Regions from separate parts of the Lentibacillus sp. Marseille-P4043 genome, predicted to be linked through region 1. Evidence: riboswitches for the same ligand, from Rfam matches in the RefSeq annotation. Region 1 holds a riboswitch; each other region holds the start of a gene.
The links. A riboswitch is a leader RNA that binds a small molecule or an ion and turns the genes downstream of it on or off. The one in region 1 is predicted to bind S-adenosylmethionine.
Positions count from the first base shown of each region.

Region 2: another riboswitch for S-adenosylmethionine. It lies ahead of metK (methionine adenosyltransferase); the one in region 1 lies ahead of ssuE (NADPH-dependent FMN reductase).
Region 3: another riboswitch for S-adenosylmethionine. It lies ahead of C8270_RS18240 (homocysteine S-methyltransferase family protein); the one in region 1 lies ahead of ssuE (NADPH-dependent FMN reductase).
Region 4: another riboswitch for S-adenosylmethionine. It lies ahead of C8270_RS10485 (methionine ABC transporter ATP-binding protein); the one in region 1 lies ahead of ssuE (NADPH-dependent FMN reductase).

Region 1 is NZ_LT984884.1:3,298,591-3,304,013, reverse strand. It holds gene ectA (diaminobutyrate acetyltransferase) at 1-192, shown strand, start outside; gene ectB (diaminobutyrate--2-oxoglutarate transaminase) at 237-1,484, shown strand; gene C8270_RS16375 (ectoine synthase) at 1,533-1,919, shown strand; SAM riboswitch class I at 2,053-2,160, shown strand; gene ssuE (NADPH-dependent FMN reductase) at 2,284-2,835, shown strand; partial or broken gene C8270_RS16365 (NtaA/DmoA family FMN-dependent monooxygenase) at 2,874-3,752, shown strand; gene C8270_RS16360 (elongation factor G) at 3,973-5,423, shown strand, end outside.
Region 2 is NZ_LT984884.1:2,221,782-2,227,204, forward strand. It holds gene pckA (phosphoenolpyruvate carboxykinase (ATP)) at 159-1,751, opposite strand; SAM riboswitch class I at 1,946-2,052, shown strand; gene metK (methionine adenosyltransferase) at 2,177-3,376, shown strand; gene asnB (asparagine synthase (glutamine-hydrolyzing)) at 3,628-5,423, shown strand, end outside.
Region 3 is NZ_LT984884.1:3,668,603-3,674,025, reverse strand. It holds gene C8270_RS18250 (5-methyltetrahydropteroyltriglutamate--homocysteine S-methyltransferase) at 1-666, opposite strand, end outside; gene C8270_RS18245 (cyclase family protein) at 727-1,464, opposite strand; gene C8270_RS18240 (homocysteine S-methyltransferase family protein) at 1,513-2,562, opposite strand; SAM riboswitch class I at 2,669-2,766, opposite strand; gene C8270_RS18235 (RDD family protein) at 3,032-3,463, shown strand; gene C8270_RS18230 (3'-5' exonuclease) at 3,573-4,181, shown strand; gene C8270_RS18225 (methyl-accepting chemotaxis protein) at 4,263-5,423, shown strand, end outside.
Region 4 is NZ_LT984884.1:2,152,438-2,157,860, forward strand. It holds gene C8270_RS10455 (MDR family MFS transporter) at 1-77, opposite strand, end outside; gene C8270_RS10460 (TetR/AcrR family transcriptional regulator) at 83-949, opposite strand; gene C8270_RS10465 (arsenate reductase family protein) at 1,128-1,484, shown strand; gene gcvH (glycine cleavage system protein GcvH) at 1,562-1,945, shown strand; gene C8270_RS10475 (toprim domain-containing protein) at 2,239-2,592, shown strand; gene C8270_RS10480 (thioredoxin family protein) at 2,603-2,917, shown strand; SAM riboswitch class I at 3,007-3,116, shown strand; gene C8270_RS10485 (methionine ABC transporter ATP-binding protein) at 3,195-4,223, shown strand; gene C8270_RS10490 (methionine ABC transporter permease) at 4,213-4,881, shown strand; gene C8270_RS10495 (MetQ/NlpA family ABC transporter substrate-binding protein) at 4,901-5,423, shown strand, end outside.

The sequences.
Region 1 (5,423 bases):
GATGTTCGTTATGTTGAAGCGACCGTCTCGCCGTCAAATATACCATCACAACATTTATTTTTAGGTCTTGCGAAGAAGCTTGAGACGAATTGTATAACATCAAGTTATATTTTATCGATCGATTTTCCACGAACAGGGCATGAAGACGAATTGTTGTATAAGATTGGACCTATTTCAGAAGAAAATAAATAAAGGGAATGATGCAGGTGACAACAGCAGTATTAAGCGATGCGAAAATGAAAACGTTTGAAGAACTTGAGTCTACAGTAAGAAGTTACAGCAGAGGCTGGCCAACTATCTTTACAAAGGCTAAAGGATATAAGTTGTGGGATATAGATGATAAAGAATATATTGATTTCTTTGCAGGTGCCGGGACATTAAATTATGGTCATAACAATGAGGCAATGCAGGAGAAAATAATTGATTATATACGTAATGATGGAATAATCCATAGCCTCGACATGGGAACAACACCGAGACAAAAATTCTTAGAACGATTTAATGACGTTATTCTTACACCCCGTGAACTCGACTATAAAATTATGTTTCCTGGACCAACGGGAACAAACACAGTCGAAAGCGCCCTTAAAATTGCCAGAAAGGTTACTGGTCGTGATACCGTTATTAGCTTCACAAACGCATTCCACGGTATGACAATTGGTTCCCTTTCTGTTACAGGAAATTCATTCAAACGCCATGGTGCTGGAATTCCGCTCAACCATTCTGTTTCAATGCCATTTGACGGATACATGGATGGTCAAGATACAATTGCATATTTGGAACGTTTTCTAGAAGATAGTGGAAGCGGTGTAGCATTACCAGCAGCAATTATTTTAGAAACCGTTCAAGGTGAAGGTGGAATAAATGCTGCAAGAATGGAATGGCTGAAAAAAATAGAAAATATTTGTAAACGTTGGGACATTTTATTAATTATTGATGATGTTCAAGCAGGATGTGGCAGAACAGGTACTTTCTTTAGTTTTGAGCCTGCTGGTATTAATCCAGATGTTGTCTGCCTTTCTAAATCGATCGGCGGTATTGGCCTACCAATGGCTATTACACTGATTAAACCAGAATATGATCAATGGGGGCCTGGTGAGCATAATGGAACATTCCGAGGCAATAACCTTGCATTTATTGCTGCATCAGAAGCATTGACCAATTGGGAAACAGATGAATTCAGTCAGTCAATTAAAGAGAAGGCGCTTATTTTAAAGGAAGGTATTCAATCGATTATCAAAAAATTCCCAGAACTAAATGGAGAGGCTCGTGGTAGAGGTCTAATGCAGGGAATTGCCATCGACAATACAAATGATGTTACTAGTAAAATTTGTTCGGAAGCATTTGAACGTGGATTAATAGTTGAAACTTCAGGACCAAATGATGAAGTTATTAAGTTCCTTCCGCCGCTTATCATTGATAAAGAAGGTTTGAAAATAGGACTTGGAATTTTGGAAGAAAGTATAAATCACGTTCTTGCATAATACATTGTAATAGATATTGCCTGAAAAATAGAGAGGAGAAATGTAGAAATGATCGTAAAATCACTTGAAGATATTAAAGGTACTGAGGACGAAACATCAGGAGAAAACTGGACGAGTCGCCGATTTTTATTAAAAAAAGACAATGTTGGTTTTAGTGTGAATGATACATTAATCAAAGCTGGTACAGAGAATTATTTTTGGTATAAAAACCATATTGAAGCAGTTTATTGTATTGAAGGCGAAGGAGAAATTGAAAAAGTAGAAACTGGTGAAGTGTGGCAACTTAAAGCAGGAACAATGTATACACTAGATGAGAATGATAAGCACCTACTTCGCGCAAGAACACAAATGCGCATGGTGTGTGTATTTAATCCGCCACTTGTTGGAACAGAAACACATAATGAAGAAGGTTACTATCCGTTGTTGACGGAATAAGAATAAGAAAAAAGAAGGAACCAGGTAATTCTGGTTCCTTTTATTTACATGCATATTTGGATTGAACCATATTTTTTAATTCCTACTTGACTTATTGGATTTGTTGGAATATACTTTAAATTAAAATTAAATAATCTTATCAAGAGAAGCTGAGGGATCTGGCCCTGTGAAGCTTCAGCAACCTCTGACACTTGTCGGGAAGGTGCTAATTCCAGCGGGAGTAATTCTTGGGAGATAAGAGCGGAAATTGAATGTTAAACGTAAAATAACCCTCTTTTCTCGAATAAAAGAAAAGGGGGTTTTCTAATGAAAAAATTCACAGTAGCTAAATAACGAACGTTAGAAAAATAGAAGGGATGATTGTATGAGTGAAATTGCTATTTTATCTGGGAGTCCATCAGCATATTCCCGATCGGAACAGGTCCTGAAATATTTGGGAACTTTACTTAAACAGGAAGATTTTTCGGTAACCCATATTTCGGTTAAAGATGTGCCACCTGAAACTTTATTTTCGGGAGACTTTGATACTCCGGCCATCCGGGAAATCGCGACATTAACTCAGGCGGCTAAAGGTGTCATAGTTGGTTCGCCTGTGTATAAAGGCGCTTATTCGGGAGTTTTAAAAGCACTGCTTGATATACTTCCGCAAGATGTGCTCAAACATAAACCTGTCCTCCCGCTCATGACTGGTGGGAGTATGTCTCATCTTCTAGCAATTGAATATGCATTAAAACCTGTGCTAGCAACATTAAAAGGATATAATCTAAAAGGTATCTATGTACTTGATAGTCAGATTGATAAACAAAAGAAAAATCCAATAGTTGATGAGGACATTTTACAACGCACTAAAAAGCAATTACATTACTTTGTGGAATTGGTGTATAAACAAAATGCACTAGCAGCTTCATTGTATTAAAGAAACATTTGAATTAAATGAAGGAGGGCCATCCAAATATGCCGAACAAACGAATCTATTTAAATGCGTTTGATATGAACTGTGCGGGTCATCAATCTCCTGGATTATGGACCCATTCAGAAGATGAATCACATCGATACAAGGATAGTGAGTATTGGATTGAACTTGCTAAACTACTGGAAAAAGGTCGGTTTGATGCTGTATTTATTGCGGATGTATTAGGTGCATATGATGTATATCAAGGCTCACGGGATGCGGCTGTTCGTCAGGGGGCACAGGTACCAGTCAATGATCCGTTATTGGTTGTTCCGTTAATGGCGGGCGTAACGAAGCATCTCGGATTTGGTGTAACGGCTTCTGTTACACATGAACATCCATATCCTTTTGCCCGCAAAATGACAACGTTGGATCATCTAACGAATGGGCGGATTGGATGGAACATTGTAACGTCTTACCTGAAAAGTGCAGCAGTAAATATGGGATTTGATGACCAAGTGAAACATGATGAGCGTTATGATATTGCAGCAGAATACTTGGGTGTTTGCTATAAGCTTTGGGAAGAAAGTTGGGAGGACGATGCTGTTAAGGTTGATAAAGAAAATGGCATCTATACCGATCCAGACAAAGTTCATGATATTAAACATGAAGGAAAATATTTTAAAGTGCCTGGTGCTCACTTAAGTGAACCATCACCGCAGCGGACGCCGGTCATATATCAAGCAGGTGCTTCTACAAAAGGTCGCGCATTTGCTGCTCAAAATGCAGAACTTACATTCATTGGTGCACCAAATATTGCTGCTGCTAAAGAAACAGTTCAGAAACTACGGGCAGATATCAAGAAAACGGGAAGATCTCCAGAAGAGGTGAAAATTCTTTCGATGTTTGTTCCAATTGTTGGCAGAACAGAAGAAGAAGCAGGATAATCTATTTGGTCATGGAGATCAGTTGCCAGCTCATCATCCGGGGAAACAAGCGAAAACTTTGCTTGTAGAGTAATTTTTAAGTTTTTGGGGATCTGTAACTTGTTAGAAATAAGTTGCTAATCCCCTATTTTTATTTTGTATGGATTCTTTCTTACAGTTAGATGTTACTTTGATATAATAATGATAGGCAATTGAAAATGTTCGAGGTGACACAATGAATAAGACAATCGGAATAGTAGCACATGTTGATGCCGGGAAGACAACCTTTTCCGAGCAACTGCTTTACCATACAAAAAGTATCCGGCAAAAAGGCCGTGTTGACCATCGAGATGCTTATCTTGATCGTCATGATATTGAAAAGGCACGTGGAATTACGGTTTTTGCAGATCAAGGACTAATTACATATAAAGATTCCAATTATTTTTTGATTGACACTCCTGGGCATGTCGATTTTTCCCCGGAAATGGAACGAGCCATCCAGGTGATGGATTATGCCATTGTCATGGTTAGTGCGGTTGAAGGTGTAGAAGGGCATACAGAAACGGTTTGGCAATTGCTGCAAAAACATCATATTCCCACATTTTTCTTCATCAATAAAACGGATCGTGAAGGTGCTAATGCAACAGGTGTCTTGGACGAAATTCGTACCAATCTAACAGAAGATGTATGTGATCTTACAACAACTTTTCATAATGGGGAAATGAAGGAAGAGTTAATTGAATTTATTGCAGAGCGTGATGAACAGCTTCTTGAATATTATATGGAGTCAGGTTATGACAAAAATTTATGGTTACAAACATTACAACAACATATAAAGGAAAATAAAATTTTTGCTTGTTCTAGTGGTTCAGCATTACAGGATATTGGTGTTATTGATTTTTTTGATAGCCTGGATCAACTTACCAAAACATTTTATTCGGATGATGGTGATTTTGCTGGTCAAGTTTATAAAATTCGCTATGACGATGGGATTAGGGTAACTTTTCTAAAAGCAGTTAATGGTTCAGTACGTGTTCGAGATGAGATTAGCTATGGTGATGAAGAAAATAGGGTGACGGAGAAAGTAACACAATTAAGAATTTATCATGGCGGAAGTTTTAAGACAGTTGATCGAGTTGCAGCAGGCGAAATTTTTGGTGTTGTCGGGTTATCGAAGGCGTCTGTTGGAGATGGGGTAGGTACGCTTAAAGAAAAGGTTCGTTATGAAATGGTACCAACCTTAAAGTCTAAAGTTGTCTTTGATTCATCTGTCCATGTAAAAGAAGTATTGCAGTGCTTCGATATCCTGGATGCAGAAGACCCATCTTTACACGTTTTATGGGATGAAAATTTTCAAGAAATCTATATCCATGTTATGGGAGTCATCCAGCTGGAGGTATTGGAACAGCTTGTCAAAAATAGATTCGGTTTTAATATTTCTTTTGCCGAACCTAAAATTCTCTATAAAGAAACAGTTGAAAGGCAAGTAATTGGTTATGGGCATTTTGAACCATTAAAGCATTATGCTGAAGTACATCTCAACATAGAGCCGACTGAAAGAAACAGTGGCATTATCTTTGAGTCGGATTGTCATCCAAATGATTTGTCGGTTGGAAATCAAAATTTAATTCGGCGTCATTTGTTCGAGCGATATCATCATGGTCTATTAACGGGTTCAGCGCTCAC
Region 2 (5,423 bases), 1.1 Mb from region 1:
AAGCTACCAAATAAAAAAACCGACCTCCATATGGAGACCGGTTGTCAGAATGATGCTGACTAGTTCGCTTTTCAGTTTTACAACAAGCTGACAACTAACCAAAGCCATTGCTTGTTCTTGAAACTATTAAATATCCATAAAGGATGAGTAAACAATTATTATTCAGGCTTGTAAATAGGGCCTGCTTGCATAATATCTTCACTTGCTTGCGTGAATTTGTTGAAGTTTTCATGAAATTTAGTTGCGAGTACTTTAGCTGCTTCATCATAGGCTGTTTTGTCAGCCCAGGTGTTTTTCGGTATTAGTACTTCATCAGGTACACCAGGAACATGCATTGGCATTTCTAATCCGAAAATGTCATCTTTTACTGTTTCAACGGTATTTAATTCACCTTCCAAGGCAGAATGTATCATTGCCCTTGTATACGAAAGTTTCATGCGATTCCCAACACCGTATGAACCACCAGTCCAGCCTGTATTTACTAAGAAAACATTAGAATGGAACTGATCAATCTTTTCACCAAGCATTTCAGCATAAGTGGACGGTGCTAACGGTAGAAATGGTGAACCAAAGCACGCCGAAAATGTCGCTTGTGGCTCTGTAACCCCACGTTCTGTCCCGGCAAGTTTACTTGTGTATCCACTTAAGAAATGGTACATCGCTTGTTCTTTTGTTAACTTGCTGATTGGTGGTAATGTACCGGAAGCATCAGCAGTTAAAAAGATAATCGTGTTTGGGTGACCAGCGACACTAGGTGTTACAATATTATCAATGTTTTCCAGTGAGTATGCTGCCCGGGTATTTTCCGTCAGTACAGTGTTGTCATAATCCGGCAATCTAGATTCCTTGTCAATGATGACATTTTCCAGGACAGAGCCAAAACGTATTGCGTTGAAAATTTGTGGTTCTTTTTCCTTGGACAAATTGATGCATTTTGCATAGCAACCGCCCTCAATATTGAACACACCATTAGGACTCCAGCCATGCTCATCATCACCAATCAGACGGCGATAAGGGTCAGCTGATAATGTCGTTTTACCTGTTCCGGATAAACCAAAGAACAAGGCAACATCTCCTTCTTGACCAACGTTCGCGGAACAATGCATCGAAAGTACATTTTTTTGTGGTAGTAAATAGTTCATTACAGAGAAAATTGATTTTTTAATTTCTCCCGCATATTCTGTTCCGCCGATTAAAATAATCCGTCGCTTGAAGGAAACGAGAATAAACGTCTCTGAATTTGTTCCGTCAATTGCTGGGTCTGCTTTATATGTTGGTGCAGAAACCACCGTAAATTCAGCATGATGCGATTTTAACTCTTCTTCAGTTGGTGTAATGAATAATTGTCTAGCAAATAAGTTATGCCATGCATATTCGTTAATTACCTGAATTGGCAAACGATGCTTTTTATCTGCACCGGCAAATCCTTTAAAGGAATACAATTCATTTTTATCTTTTAAATAAGCTATGACTTTCTCGTATAGCTGGTTAAATTTATCTTCATCGATTGCTTGGTTTACAAGACCCCAATCAATAAACTGTTCACAAATGTCATCTTTCACGATAAACTTATCTTTAGGTGAACGTCCGGTATATTTTCCTGTTGTTGCTTGAATTGCACCTGTTGCTGTCAATACTCCTTCGTTCCTTGCTAAGATTTTTTCAACTAGCTGAGGTACCGATAAATTGTGCTGGATATTCCCTTGCGCTAAAAGTTCATCCGATACGGTTGATCGTTCCATCGATTTCATATATGATACCTTCCTTTTTGATGGATTTTTTTATAGAGCCATGAAACGGTTTTCTTTTAAATCTGTTTATTAGTATAACACATTTATTTAATTAGTCCATACTAATATATTATTTTATTTAAAATGTTGTGCTGTCCTTTGAAAAAGTTGACACATCACAACGATTTCGGTACGATAAAACGTGAACGGACACTCTCTTATTCAGAGTTGGTGGAGGGACAGACCCGATGAACCCCAGCAACCATCACATTTGTGAAAAGGTGCTAATCTGATGCAAGGATATTTCCTTGAACAATAAGAGCGAAAGGCCACAACTCCTTTCCTCATACAAGTAGGAAAGGCTTTTTTTGTTTTAAAGGGAGTTTATATAATTGATAAATACAGAGGAGTTCCGTACCACGATATAAAGGGAGAGATTTAAGCCAATGGCTGCAAATCGTCGTTTATTTACATCTGAATCGGTAACAGAGGGACATCCGGATAAAATTTGTGACCAGATTTCAGATGCTATTTTGGATGAAATCTTATCAAAAGATCCGAATGCACGAGTAGCTTGTGAGACAACGGTGACAACTGGTTTAGTATTAGTATCAGGGGAAATTTCAACAAGTACGTATGTAGATATTCCAGCAATTGTAAGACAGACAATAAAGGATATTGGTTACACAAGAGCTAAGTTTGGTTTCGATGCTGAAACATGTGCAGTACTGACAGCAATTGATGAACAATCAGCAGATATTGCTGGTGGAGTGGACACTGCATTGGAAGCACGTCAAGGAAAGATGTCTGATGAGGAAATCGCTGCGATCGGTGCAGGTGATCAGGGGTTAATGTTTGGCTTTGCTTGTGATGAAACAGAAGAATTGATGCCATTGCCGATTTCACTCGCGCATAAATTGGCAAAACGATTAGCTGACGCAAGAAAAGATGAAATTCTACCTTATTTACGTCCGGATGGAAAAACACAGGTAACGGTAGAGTATGATGAAAATGACAATCCTGTTAAAGTAGATACAATTGTCATTTCTACACAACATCACCAGGACATTTCAACCGAACAAATTGAAAAGGATTTAATTGAGCATGTTATTCATCCGATTGTACCAGCAAATTTACTAGATGAAACAACAAAATATTTCATCAATCCAACCGGCCGCTTCGTTATTGGTGGACCACAAGGGGATGCTGGACTAACAGGAAGAAAGATAATTGTTGATACGTATGGTGGTTATGCCCGTCATGGCGGAGGAGCATTCAGTGGAAAAGATTCGACTAAGGTGGACCGCTCAGCAGCATATGCCGCTCGTTATGTAGCAAAAAATATTGTTGCTGCAGGCCTTGCTAAAACGTGTGAAGTGCAGCTTGCCTATGCGATTGGCGTTGCGGAACCCGTATCCATTGCGATTGACACATTCGGTACTGGAACAGTTACGGAAGAAAAACTCGTTGCAGCAGTTCGAGAATTATTTGATTTACGTCCGGCAGGCATTATCCGTATGCTTGATTTGCAACGGCCAATCTTTAAAAACACTGCCGCATACGGACATTTTGGCAGAACAGATGTCTTATTCCCATGGGAGAAAACAGATAAGGTAGCGGAATTGAAGGCATTAGCGGAGAAATAAAATAGATCGTTTTTAAAATGAAAATCACGTCTTCCTAAAAATGGGGGGCGTGATTTGTGTTTTTCGTACAGTATACGTGAGTTGCTTGTACATATTTAAAAGTTGAACATACTGAAAAATATGCTATCGATTGGATTGAAGAGTTGGAATTACTTGATAGTGAATCAGCTCCTTTCCATATCGAAATAAAAAACCATTTATGATATACTCTAAAAGGTATAATTACGAATCTTGAGAGTGAGGCTAGAGCCATGTGTGGATTTATTGGGATGATCCGCAATCATCCGAGTATGCCAAATGAAGAAGCAATCCATTTATTTGAACAACAAAACAATATCATCACCCACAGAGGGCCAGATGATGAAGGTTATTTTCATGATGAATATGTATCATTTGGATTTAGACGTTTAAGTATTATTGATATAGAAAGCGGCCAACAGCCATTAAGCTACAATGATGAAAAAATATGGCTTATTTTTAATGGCGAAATTTATAATTATGTGGAATTACGTGAGGATTTAGTCAAAGATGGATATCAGTTCGCAACAGAATCGGATACCGAAGTAATTGCAGCGTTATTTGCCAAACATAAAGAACAGGCATTCAGTTATCTACGTGGGATGTTTTCCATCTTAGTATGGGATAAGGAAAATGAAACATTTTATGGCGCGCGTGATCCATTCGGTATTAAGCCATTATTTTACCGGGAAACAGAAGAGGGTACTATTTTTGCTTCAGAGAAAAAAAGTATTACACTAATGATGGAAAATGAAGAAGTTAGTGATGAGGCATTGCAGCATTATTTAAGCTTCCAATTCGTGCCGGAGCCATTGACGATGACAACGGGAATTAAGAAAGTGGAGCCAGGTCATTATTTTGTGAAAAAGCCTGGTCAAGCAATCTCCTTTACCCGTTATTGGCATGCGACATTTAATCCTGTTTTAATGGACAAACAAGATTGGATCAAGCGTATTCAGGACGTAATGTATGATTCGGTAAATGTTCATATGCGAAGCGATGTACCAGTTGGATCATTTTTATCAGGTGGTATTGACTCTACGTTAATCGTTGCGATGGCAAGGGAGTTCAATCCGAACATTAAAACATTTTCTGTAGGCTTTGAACGGGAGGGTTTTTCTGAAGTTGATGTTGCCAAAGAAACGGCTGATAAACTAAATGTAGAAAACATCTCGTATATTATTTCACCTGAGGAGTACGTGGAAAAACTGCCGAAAATTATGTGGCATATGGATGATCCACTGGCAGACCCAGCTTGTGTTCCATTGTATTTTGTTGCTAGGGAAGCTCGGAAACATGTAACGGTTGTATTATCTGGTGAAGGATCGGATGAATTGTTCGGCGGTTATAACATTTATCGTGAACCAGAGTCATTAAAAATGTTTCATTCCATTCCAAAACCTGCCAAGAATCTATTAGCAAAGGTTGCGGACGTGCTTCCTGAAGGTGTAAAAGGAAAAAGTTTTCTAGAGCGCGGCACAACACCACTTCGCGAACGTTATATTGGCAATGCAAAAATGTTTGAGGATGAAGAAAAACAGCAAATATTAAAGCGTTATAATGCAAATTTGTCTTATCGCGAGATCACTGGCAAGTTATTTGATAATGTTGCCGATTATCCATTGGTTAATCAAATGCAGTACGTTGATATTCATACCTGGATGCGCGGGGATATTCTGCTAAAAGCGGACCGGACAACAATGGCGAATTCACTTGAGTTGCGTGTGCCGTTTTTGGATAAAGAGGTATTCCGTGTCGCCAGTGAAATACCGGTCAACTTAAAAATTGCGAATGGGACAACAAAGAGTATTTTACGTGAAGCATCACGTGGAATCATTCCAGATCACGTGCTTGACCGTAAAAAACTCGGCTTTCCTGTGCCTATTCGTCATTGGCTAAAGAATGAGTTGAATGGCTGGGCAAAACAGTTAATCCATGAAAGCCAGACAGATCACTTGCTGCATAAATCATTTATTCTTGAACTGCTTGAAGCGCATTGTCAAGGAAAAGGTGACTACAGCCGGAAGAT
Region 3 (5,423 bases), 370 kb from region 1:
CGCAACACGTAATGCTAGGTCAATTAGATAGTCTCTTGAATATTTTCCATTATTGAATGGTATTTCAGGTGAAGAAAGTCCAGCAATGTAAACATCATCTAATTGTATATAGCGTGCACCTGCATCATAAAATACTTTTAATGCGTCTTGATATGTTTGAATAATATCGTTTGCGTATTCTTCAATGTCCGGATAAATTGCCGGATTATGGATGCCACTGTTAAATAATTGGTTCGGACTTGGGATGGCTATCTTTGTAACAGCACGACCATCGACAATTTCATTCAATTCAATGAAGTCTTGGATAAATGGATGGTCTGGGTTGAAGGAAACCTTTCCTATGTTTCGTACATCATATTTTTCTGTTTCCAACCCTTCAAATTTGTATCCGTGATCAGGTACATAACCTTCAATTCCATTTAAATGTTCTAAAAAGTCCAAGTGGAACCATGTACGTCTAAACTCACCATCGGTTACTGCTTCTAGGCCAATTTCGATTTGCTTGTCAACAATTCGTTTGATTTCTTGCGTTTCGACCTCGCGTAATTGTTCTGCTGTTATGTTCCCTTCCTTGAATTCCTTTCTGGCTTTGTGTAAGTTCTCTGGACGTAATAGGCTTCCGACTTGATCTGCTCTGAACGGAGCTTTTGTTAATGTAATAGACATATAAATTCCTCTTTTCATTTAATTTTGGTATTGTCGCAATTTGGTTATCTAACACAATAGCTATGGAAGTATTGCAAATGATCGTATTGGAAATCCGGATGCTTTTTTTGCCTTTGGTACAATATTAAAAATGACAGCTCCTTTTGCAGGCAGTTTATCTAAATTCGTTAATAGTTCAACTTGGAATGTGTCTTGATCTAGAACATAATATTCTGCTATAAGAGCACCATTTTTTTGGAAGTCAATAGCTGCATCCGTATCAAATGTTTCATGACCAATCGCTTTTATTTTTCGTTCTTCATATAGGAATTTCAAAGCTTCCAGGGACCATCCGGGCGCATGGTTATTACCGTCAACATCTTTATTGTCAAATGCCTCTTGATCAGGCCAGCGCTTGCTCCAATCTGTACGCAAGGCGATAAAAGTATGGGGATCTATTTTTCCATGCTCTTCTTCAAATGTTAAAATATCATTAACTGTTAATGTAAAATCATTGTTTTCAGCAGCTTCCCTGGATTTATCAATGACAACGAGTGGTAAAACAAATTCCTTTAAATCTAATTCATCTAAGTACCTTGTATTGCGGACAAAGTGAATCGGTGCATCCAGGTGTGTACCATACTGTCCAGGAAATGTGAAGCTTTGTGCGAAAAAACCATCATCATGATCAAATAGTGTTTCGAATTTTGCTGCTTCAAATGCTGAAAAGTGTGGTGAATTTGGACCAAAAGCATGTGTCAAATCTACCCACTCTTTTTCTTTTACTAATTGTATTGCTTTTACTAATTCATTTGCCAAAAGATCACCTCATTTTTGTTGCTTTAGAAATTCAGCCATATTTTCCGATCAGGCTTTTAAACGATAGCTCAAATTATGCTGCTTTAATGTCTCGTCTTTTCCAAACAAGAAATGTTTCTCCATATTGGGTGAGTATGTTGAATTAATCGTTTCTACACCTACTGCTTCAGCCACTGCTCGCAACATTGCTGGTGATGCACCACAACACAAGCCAATATAATTTATACCAATATCTTTCGCCTCTTTAGCCCATTCCGCCAATTCATAACGGTTATGATATAGTGGATCTAATGCGGTTGGAAAAGTGGTCTCCAAAGGCAAATGACAGCTGCATCCTCCATCAGGCAAGTTAAAGAAAGTTGGGTTTTCTTCTGTTGTACGGTATGGGATCGGCAAGCCGCCAACATAACCACCTACATTTTTTCTTATTTCCGCAAGATATGGTTGCATCGTATTGGGACCACGGAAACAATTCATGCCAACGACCAGGGCACCTTTCTCAGAGAGAACTTTACATGACTCATCGACAGTGTAGCCATCTCTTAAAATATTTTCTCCCATTAGTCCTAGGGTGATGACTGCTGGAAGTTCTTGTTTAAGGATCTCCTCTAATGCGATGAGTGCTTCTTCATGGTAATAAAAAGTCTCCCCGTTAATGAAATCGACTCCTTCTTCCTTGCACCACTTAACCATTTCAGCAAATATATCTCTTACCTTTGCCTTCGATTCAGGGTCTTTTGGATCAAAGATATTCGTATTTGAAATATTTCCAGCTACTAGTGCTTCTTCTTTCGGATGCTCACTTGCAACCTCTTTAGCTATGCGGATAGCATTTCTATTTAAAGGCTCTAATAAATCCTCTTTACCAATAATGCGCATTTTTTCTCTGTGTGCATTATATGTAAAAGCCAACACAACATCTGAGCCGGCATTCATATAATCCTTGTATGCTTGTTTAAGTGCCTGAGGATTATCTAAAGCCACCTCAGGGACAAAGGATCCGGCTTGCAAATATCCTCTTCGTTCCAATTCAAATAAATATCCCTCACCAGCAATTACTGTTCCTTCTTTGAGTCGTTCTTCTAAACTACGCTTCATTCATGTTCCTCCTCTTTTTGGTTTGTGGTAGGCTTTTACTACGTGTTCAAAAATAAAAACCCTCTTCTTTAGAAAAGAAGAGGGTCTCACGCGATAGTGGTTGCTCTTCTTATCTTCAAGCTTTACGCTTCTGGAATTAGCACAGTACAATTGTCTGTTGCTGAGGTTTCAACGGGCCAGTCCCTCCACCTCTCTGGATAAGAAAAATTACTATTTAATTAAGTTATTGATAAATACTTTACCGCCTTTGTTTTGAAATGTCAACAAAATAATATAACTTTTTTGAAAAATAAAATACCGCAATGAAATTATTAACATGTGAAATAATAATTCCGTTGATATACGAGCGCGTTTTTTTGCACAGTGTTAGAAATGAATTATAATGGGAGATAAATACTTATTATTTGAGGCTCGATTTCATTTAAAATTAACTCGGGTAATGGGGTCATAAATAGAAAGGTGTTTTAGCTTGGAACAGGAACAGTACAAACCAGCAGGATTTTGGATAAGATTTTTGGCGAATATGGTGGATGGGGTATTTACACTCGTAATCGCACTAATTATTGCCATGTTAGTGAATGATCACGTCTTTTTCAATTATAGTTTAGAAAATACTTCTCGATCAGAAGATGCAGCAAACCTCATTTATTTTGTTATATTTGTCATTATTTTTACTGGAAGTAAGTTTCGCGGCTCGCCAGGGAAAATGGTGTGCAAAATTCAAGTGTTAAACAAAGATATGACGCAAATTAGCTTGTTGAAATCGCTAGGAAGAGGATTCGCGTATGTTATTTCCGCAATTCCTTTAATGATCGGTTATATGATGGCCGGATGGAACGAGGAAAAGAAGGCATTGCATGATATTATATGTGGTACGAGAGTTGTTTATCGAAAAAATTAGTGCATGAAAGAGGTTATTCAAAAGGCACCAAATGATAAGCGGCGAATTTCTTCCTTGGCGAAAGAGGATATATTGTTTGAACACGCACTTAGAAAGGGGGAGCAAAGTTATGCAATTCACTTCCATTGATTTTGAAACGGCAAATGCGAAACGTCATAGTCCATGTGCAATTGGTATCGTTGTGGCAAATGAACACGAAATTGTGGATGAATTTTACAGTTTAATTAATCCGCTCGTTGAATTTAGTTCATTTAACATTGCCGTTCATGGGATCACACCCAGCGATATTGCAGATGCACCAACATTTTCAGAAGTTTGGCCGACGTTACATAGCTACCTAGCTGGTAATCTAGTTATTGCGCATAATGCCAGTTTTGATATGAGTGTAATCAGGAATACACTTGATTACTTTCAGATAGCTTATCCAGAAATGGACTATCTTTGTACAGCGAATATTTCCAAAAAAGTTTGGCCAGATTTAATGAACCACAAACTAAACACAGTGGCTACACATCATGGAATAGCATTTGAACACCATCATGCATTGGAGGATGCACGTGTAGCAGCATATGTTTTTCAACATGCGATGAGACACTATGATGGAGGTGTTGATACGTTGCTTAACAATTGCAATATGAGAAAAGGTAGGATATTTGATCATGGGTATACAACACCAAAAATGAAAAAGGCCACCAGAAGGCAACGAATTTATTTATGAAAAAAAAGTACTAGACGTGTGACTTGTATCACATCTAAATGAAAAAATTCCCACTACACTTAAAGTAGGAGGGGATTTTTTATGCTATTCACGACGAAGTTAAAACAGAACGATCACATAACCCCATTAAAAGACAGTGATATTTCAATTAATGATGTTGAATCTACAAGGGAGCTATTAAAGTTATGTCAGCTTTCAGAAAAAGATTTAAATGCCTTGGCGAAAATTGATGACATAATGGAGGAACATGCATCAACCATTGCCGAGCGGCATTACAACATGATTATGATGATTCCGGAGATCAAGGAAATTTTTAATGATAATACAACTTTTAAAGCATACACAACGTTAATCACAAAGTATTTCCAACAGTTGACAAAGCCAAAACTTGATGCTGATTATATTGAATATCGTAAAAAAATTGGCCGAATACATAGCCGTATCCATTTGACAGATGAATGGTATATCGGGTCGTATGTTCGTGTGTATGAATATTTGTTTCCATTAATTGTTGCCAGATTTCATTCCAAACCAAATGAGCTTGCAGATGTTTTGGTTGCATTAAATAGAATTATAACGTTTGATTCGTTGATCGTTTTAAATGCATATCAAGAAGCGAATGATTTTTACATGGTGGAAAACATCAATAAAGTGATGGAAAGTGTGATCGGGGCGGATAAAGTTAGTGGTTTGCTTCATGATGTTGACGCAACTGTAACGGAAACGTCAAGTATCAGTGATGCCGCCAGCGAACTTAGTGATTCTGTCCAACAAGTTGCCGATAATGCGACAACCGTATCGGGTAATACTGTGAAAATGATCGAAGAGTCACAAAAGGGTCATGACATTATTCAACAGACACTAACTGGTTTTACAAAAATGGCGGATGATTTTACTCAAATGCAGAATAAGATCAGTCATTTGATAAATGATGTGAAAGAGATTACCAATATTGTAGAGTTGATTCAAAATATTGCCGATGAAACGAATTTGTTGGCACTTAACGCCTCGATTGAAGCAGCCCGCGCTGGTGATAGTGGACGTGGCTTTTCTGTTGTAGCCAATGAGGTTCGCGGATTAGCCGAACAGACGAAACAATCGGTTAACCAAATAAGTAAGACGATTCAAGGCATTCAATTTGATTCTGGTGATGTTGGCAATACTGTGGAAGAAATGTCTGCCTCTTTATCCAAGCAAGTAGAACAAGCTAATAATGCGATTGCAATGATGGAAAAAATGATG
Region 4 (5,423 bases), 1.1 Mb from region 1:
GCAAAGAATGCGCCGAGAAGCATTACGGCAATCATAGGTCCCTTTTTTATTTGATCTAGATTAATTTCAGATGACATGTGAATCAAACCTCTCCAATAAATTTTTCTAATAAACTTTTGAGCAGAAGGATATCTTCTTCTAACGTTTTTTCTTGTTTTAAGTACCCAACTAATGCTTCAATAAGAAATTTTTGTGGATTCTTATTTGTAATCTCTTCATTCAATAGTTGAACAGAAGATAATAGTTTTTCTTTTTTATACTGCTGGCTGGGAGAATTACTTATTTTTTGTTCCAGCACCTTTAATCGTTTCCTCATTTCTTCCAACAAATCATCATGGCTTAATTCAAATAACTTTTCGTCAAGAGCAGGTTCCAATTGATCCAGAGATTGAACAATGGAATCGATACTTGAAGCAATGAGTGTAGCTAATTTATATACAACAACATTTTTATTTTCAATGATTACTGTGAAAATATACTCCTTTAGCATTCCTTCAAACATAATAACAAGGTCAGACATAAACGGTTTAATTTTTTCCCCGTATGCGTCTAGTAAACTGTTCTTATGCAATTCAATCATGGATGTTCTTAACGTCTTCATAATGTCAGCGATTCGTTCATTCTCAGTTGGTGGAAATTCGTTAAACATAACCGTGAAAAATGGACGGTTCTCCATCCAGTGGCTTAATTCTATTTGGATTTTTTGGGTGAAGGCTTCTTTTCCTGTCAAGTTATTTGATACATTTAATAAGTTTGCCTCCGTAATGATCCGTTCATGATTTTGCTTCAGGATTTCGATAAAGATACTTTCTTTGGAATCGAAGTATTTATAGAATGCACCTTTAGAAATACCAACAGCCTGAGCAACCTCTTGGACAGATGTTTGATGAAATCCCTTTTCTGAAAATAACCGGATGGCATGGGTCATTAATTCGTTTCTTTTACTCACAAAATACCTCCTTGTAACCACTCGGTCATAATTGGTAACCTTATAGTCACGTTGATCAATTTAAAGGATTTTATGTAAAATGTCAACATAAAAAATAATCGTTAGCAATTCCTTCGACCACTGCAATAGAATTTTGCTATAATAAATGTAAATAGTAAAAAGGTTAGGAGGGACGTATATGGCACTATCATTCTACTGGTATCCAAACTGTGGTACGTGTAAGAAAGCGAAGAAATGGCTAGACGATCACGAAAAAACGTATTCTAGCATACATATTGTGGACAATCCACCGACAAAGGAAGAACTGTTGGATTTTATTGAGAAAAGTGGATTACCAGCTAAAAAGTTTTTCAATACGAGCGGGAAAAAGTATCGTGAGTTAAACATCAAGGATAAAATTAAAGATGCGACAACTGAAGAAATGGCGACAATACTCGCATCTGATGGTATGTTAATAAAACGACCAATTGTTACGGATGGACAAAACGTAACGGTTGGATTTAAGGAAGAAACGTTTGCTGAAATTTGGCTGTAGAAAATAAGCTGAAATACTAGAAATAAAAGCTATTACCTTGTATAGTAATAGTGCAATTAATTAACGGAGGGATTTCAATGAGCTTACCAAAAGACTTATTATATTCAGAAGAACACGAATGGGTAAAAAAAGAAGATGACAAAGTACGTATCGGAATTACAGATTTTGCACAAGATGAACTTGGCGATATTGTGTTTGTTGAGCTACCAGAAGTAGGCGACGATATCGAAGCCGATGAGCCTTTCGGAAGCGTCGAATCTGTTAAAACTGTTTCGGAATTGTACGCTCCAATCAGTGGAAAAGTGGTTGAAGTGAATGAAGAGCTAGATGATAGTCCAGAATTTGTTAACGAATCTCCATACGAAAAAGCATGGATGATCGTTGTTGAGCCATCAAATCAATCAGAGCTTGACGAACTATTATCAGCTGAAAAATATGAAGAAGTTATTCAAGAAGACTAATCACAAAATCATACAATAATTTTAGGCTGGCTTGCATCTTTGAAAAAGGATGTAAAGTCAGCCTTATTCGCATCATAGTATTGTTATATAGGGCTGTTCAAAAGGTACAATAATAAGTATCCTTCGAAAAACATAAAAGAGATTGTCTATTAGATCGGTTGCAATTTGGATAAGTCATTAAATCTTTCGGATCCATAAGTCTATGCTGCTGCAACCTTACTTGTGATTTGTTACTTTTTGAACACATACTTACGAATCATATTGCTTGATTCCATAAGGAGTGCTATGTGATGATGACACACGAATCGGAAAAGGTTATTATTGTCGAAGGTCTTACGGACAAAAAGCAAATCAAAAAAGTAATCACGGACGATGTGGAGATCATTTGTACAAATGGTACACTCGGTGTGGAACGATTTGATGAACTTTTATACACGTACGATTTAGACAATAAAGATGTTTTTATCTTAGTTGATGAAGACAATTCAGGGATTAAATTACGCAAACAATTAGCGCGCGAGCTGCCACATGCTGAACATATTTATGTTAGCAGTGAATATCGTGAAGTTGCGACAACGCCTGAACAAATACTCGCAACTGTCCTAGTAAGTAAATCTATTGCGGTTAATCCGATATTTTTGATTTAGGGTGATTCCTTTGCAAGAAATAACAACGGAAGTGTTACAGCAAGATCATTATTTATTATTTATTCATACTCCTTTTTGTGGGACTTGTGCATTAGCGAGAACAATGCTGGATAAAATTGAATCTGTCCATCAGGAGTCTATTTTTTATCATATGAATGCGTCATTTTATCCTGATTTTATGCAGGACAATCAGATTGAAAGTGTACCATGTCTGCTGATCAAAACTGACAATGAAGTGCAAGAAAAAGTGTATGCTTTTCATTCGATTGCCAATATTTATAGCTATTTAATGAAGTATAAACCAGAGCTGTTCGTTGGGAATTGACGGTTCCGACTTAACGAAAGAAAATTTATATTGACACAAAGAAATAAGCGTGCTATTATCGAATTTATCAATTTAAATGAATTTAAAATCTCTTATCTTGAGCGGTGGAGGGACTGGCCCTGTGAAACCGCGGCAACCTTCAAACTTAAATGTTTGAAAGGTGCCAATTCCTGCAAAGTAATACTTTGACAGATGAGGGGACGCAAAGACATATAATACGTCTTTCTGTTCTCTTACAGAAAGACGTTTTTTTTATGAACAACTAGGAGGAATACTTGTGATTTCGATAGAGAATTTAAGCAAAGTTTTTACATCTAATAAAAAGCAAATCACGGCTGTTGACGATTTAACACTTGATATAAAAGAAGGAGGTATATTCGGTGTTATTGGCTACAGTGGTGCTGGAAAAAGTACCTTTGTTAGATTACTAAATCGTTTGGAGGATCCTACACATGGGCAGGTGACCATTGATGGGCAAGATATTACCAAACTAAATTCAAATCAACTGCGCTTAGCTCGGCAGGAAATTGGAATGATTTTTCAACATTTTAATTTACTATGGTCACGCACAGTTAAGGATAATATTGCATTTCCTTTGGAGATTGCCGGTGTACCAAAGACTGAGCGGGAGAGGCGGGTTAACGAGTTAATCCAGTTAGTTGGACTTTCTGAACGTGAAAATGCTTATCCATCGCAATTGAGTGGTGGACAGAAGCAACGTGTCGGAATTGCTAGAGCACTCGCCAACAATCCGAAAGTTCTGCTTTGTGATGAGGCAACATCCGCACTTGATCCGGAAACGACAAATGCTATTTTAGATTTATTAGTGGATATTAATAAAAAGCTTGGGTTAACGATTATTTTAATAACCCACGAAATGCACGTCATTCGTAAAATTTGCAAGCAAGTTGCTGTCATGGAAAACGGTAGAATTGTGGAACAAGGTGATGTGCTAGATGTATTTTTACGACCAAAGCAACAAGTGACGAAAAAATTTGTAGAGCAGGTAATGGGGACCCAAGACGAAAATGAAGGCGTCAATGAATTGGTAAATACCTATGAACACGGAAAAATAGTTCGACTTCATTTTATCGGTGAAACAACCAACCAAGCATTAATCAGCCAAGTAGCTAAAAAATTTGCGATTGATATTAATATTTTACAAGGGAAGATCACACAAACGCAGGCAGGAGCCTATGGAACCTTGTTTGTACAAATGGAAGGGAAAACAGAGGAAATGGATAAGGCGATTGATTTTATCACTCAAACCTCAGTAGAAGTGGAGGTTGTTCGTGATGCTAACTAATTTATTTCCAAATCTCGATGTGCAGGATTTTTGGACAGCAACATACGAAACGTTTTATATGACGTTACTTTCGTTAGTTGGAACATTTATATTAGGGATTCTACTTGGATTACTTTTGTACCTGACAGCGAAAGATGGTATTTGGCAGAACAAGTTTCTTCATTTTATAGTCGCAGCGATTGTGAATGTATTTCGCGCCATTCCTTTTATTATTTTAATTTTATTGTTATTCCCGTTTACTGATTTTCTTATAGGTACGATCCGTGGTCCAAACGCTGCATTACCAGCACTCATTATCGGTTCAGCGCCATTTTATGGACGACTTGTTGAAATTGCTCTAAAAGAAGTAGATAAAGGTGTTTTAGAAGCAGCTAAAGCAATGGGAGCTAAAACACGCACGGTTATTTTCCGGGTGTTGTTACCAGAATCGATGCCAGCGCTAATTTCAGGAATCACGGTTACCGCGATTGCCTTAATTGGTTACACAGCAATGGCTGGTGTTATCGGAGCTGGTGGCTTAGGTGATTACGCATACTTTTACGGGTTTCAACGACGTGACTTTGACGTTGTGTTCGTTTGTACCATATTAATCGTTATCATTGTATTTATTTTTCAATTCATTGGCGACTTTGTTTCCAATAAATTAGATAAAAGATAAAAAAAGGAGAGAATTTATCATGAAAAAGATTTTAGCTATTGTTTCAGTATTAACTGTTCTCATTTTAGCAGCATGTGGTGGAGATTCGGACGAAGGTGATTCAGGCAATAAGACAATAAAAGTTGGCGCTTCTAGTGTACCGCACGCAGAAATTTTAGAAGAAGCAAAACCACTTCTTAAAGAAAAAGGCATTACACTTGAAATAGAAGAATACCAAGATTATGTCTTGCCTAACGATGATTTGGAAAGTGGCGAGTTAGATGCCAACTATTTTCAACATATTCCTTATTTAGAAACACAAATCGCTGAAATAGGTTATGATTTCACGCAAATAGGTGGCATTCATATTGAACCAATGGGAGTTTATTCGAAAACAATATCCGGTGTCGATGAGATAAAAGATGGTACAGAAGTTATTTTAAGTCGTTCAGTCGCTGACCATGGACGTATATTGGCATTGTTTGAACGAGAAGGCTTGATCGAGCTTGATGATAGTGTGGATACAGTCGATGCAACGGTTGATGATATCGTGGATAATCCCA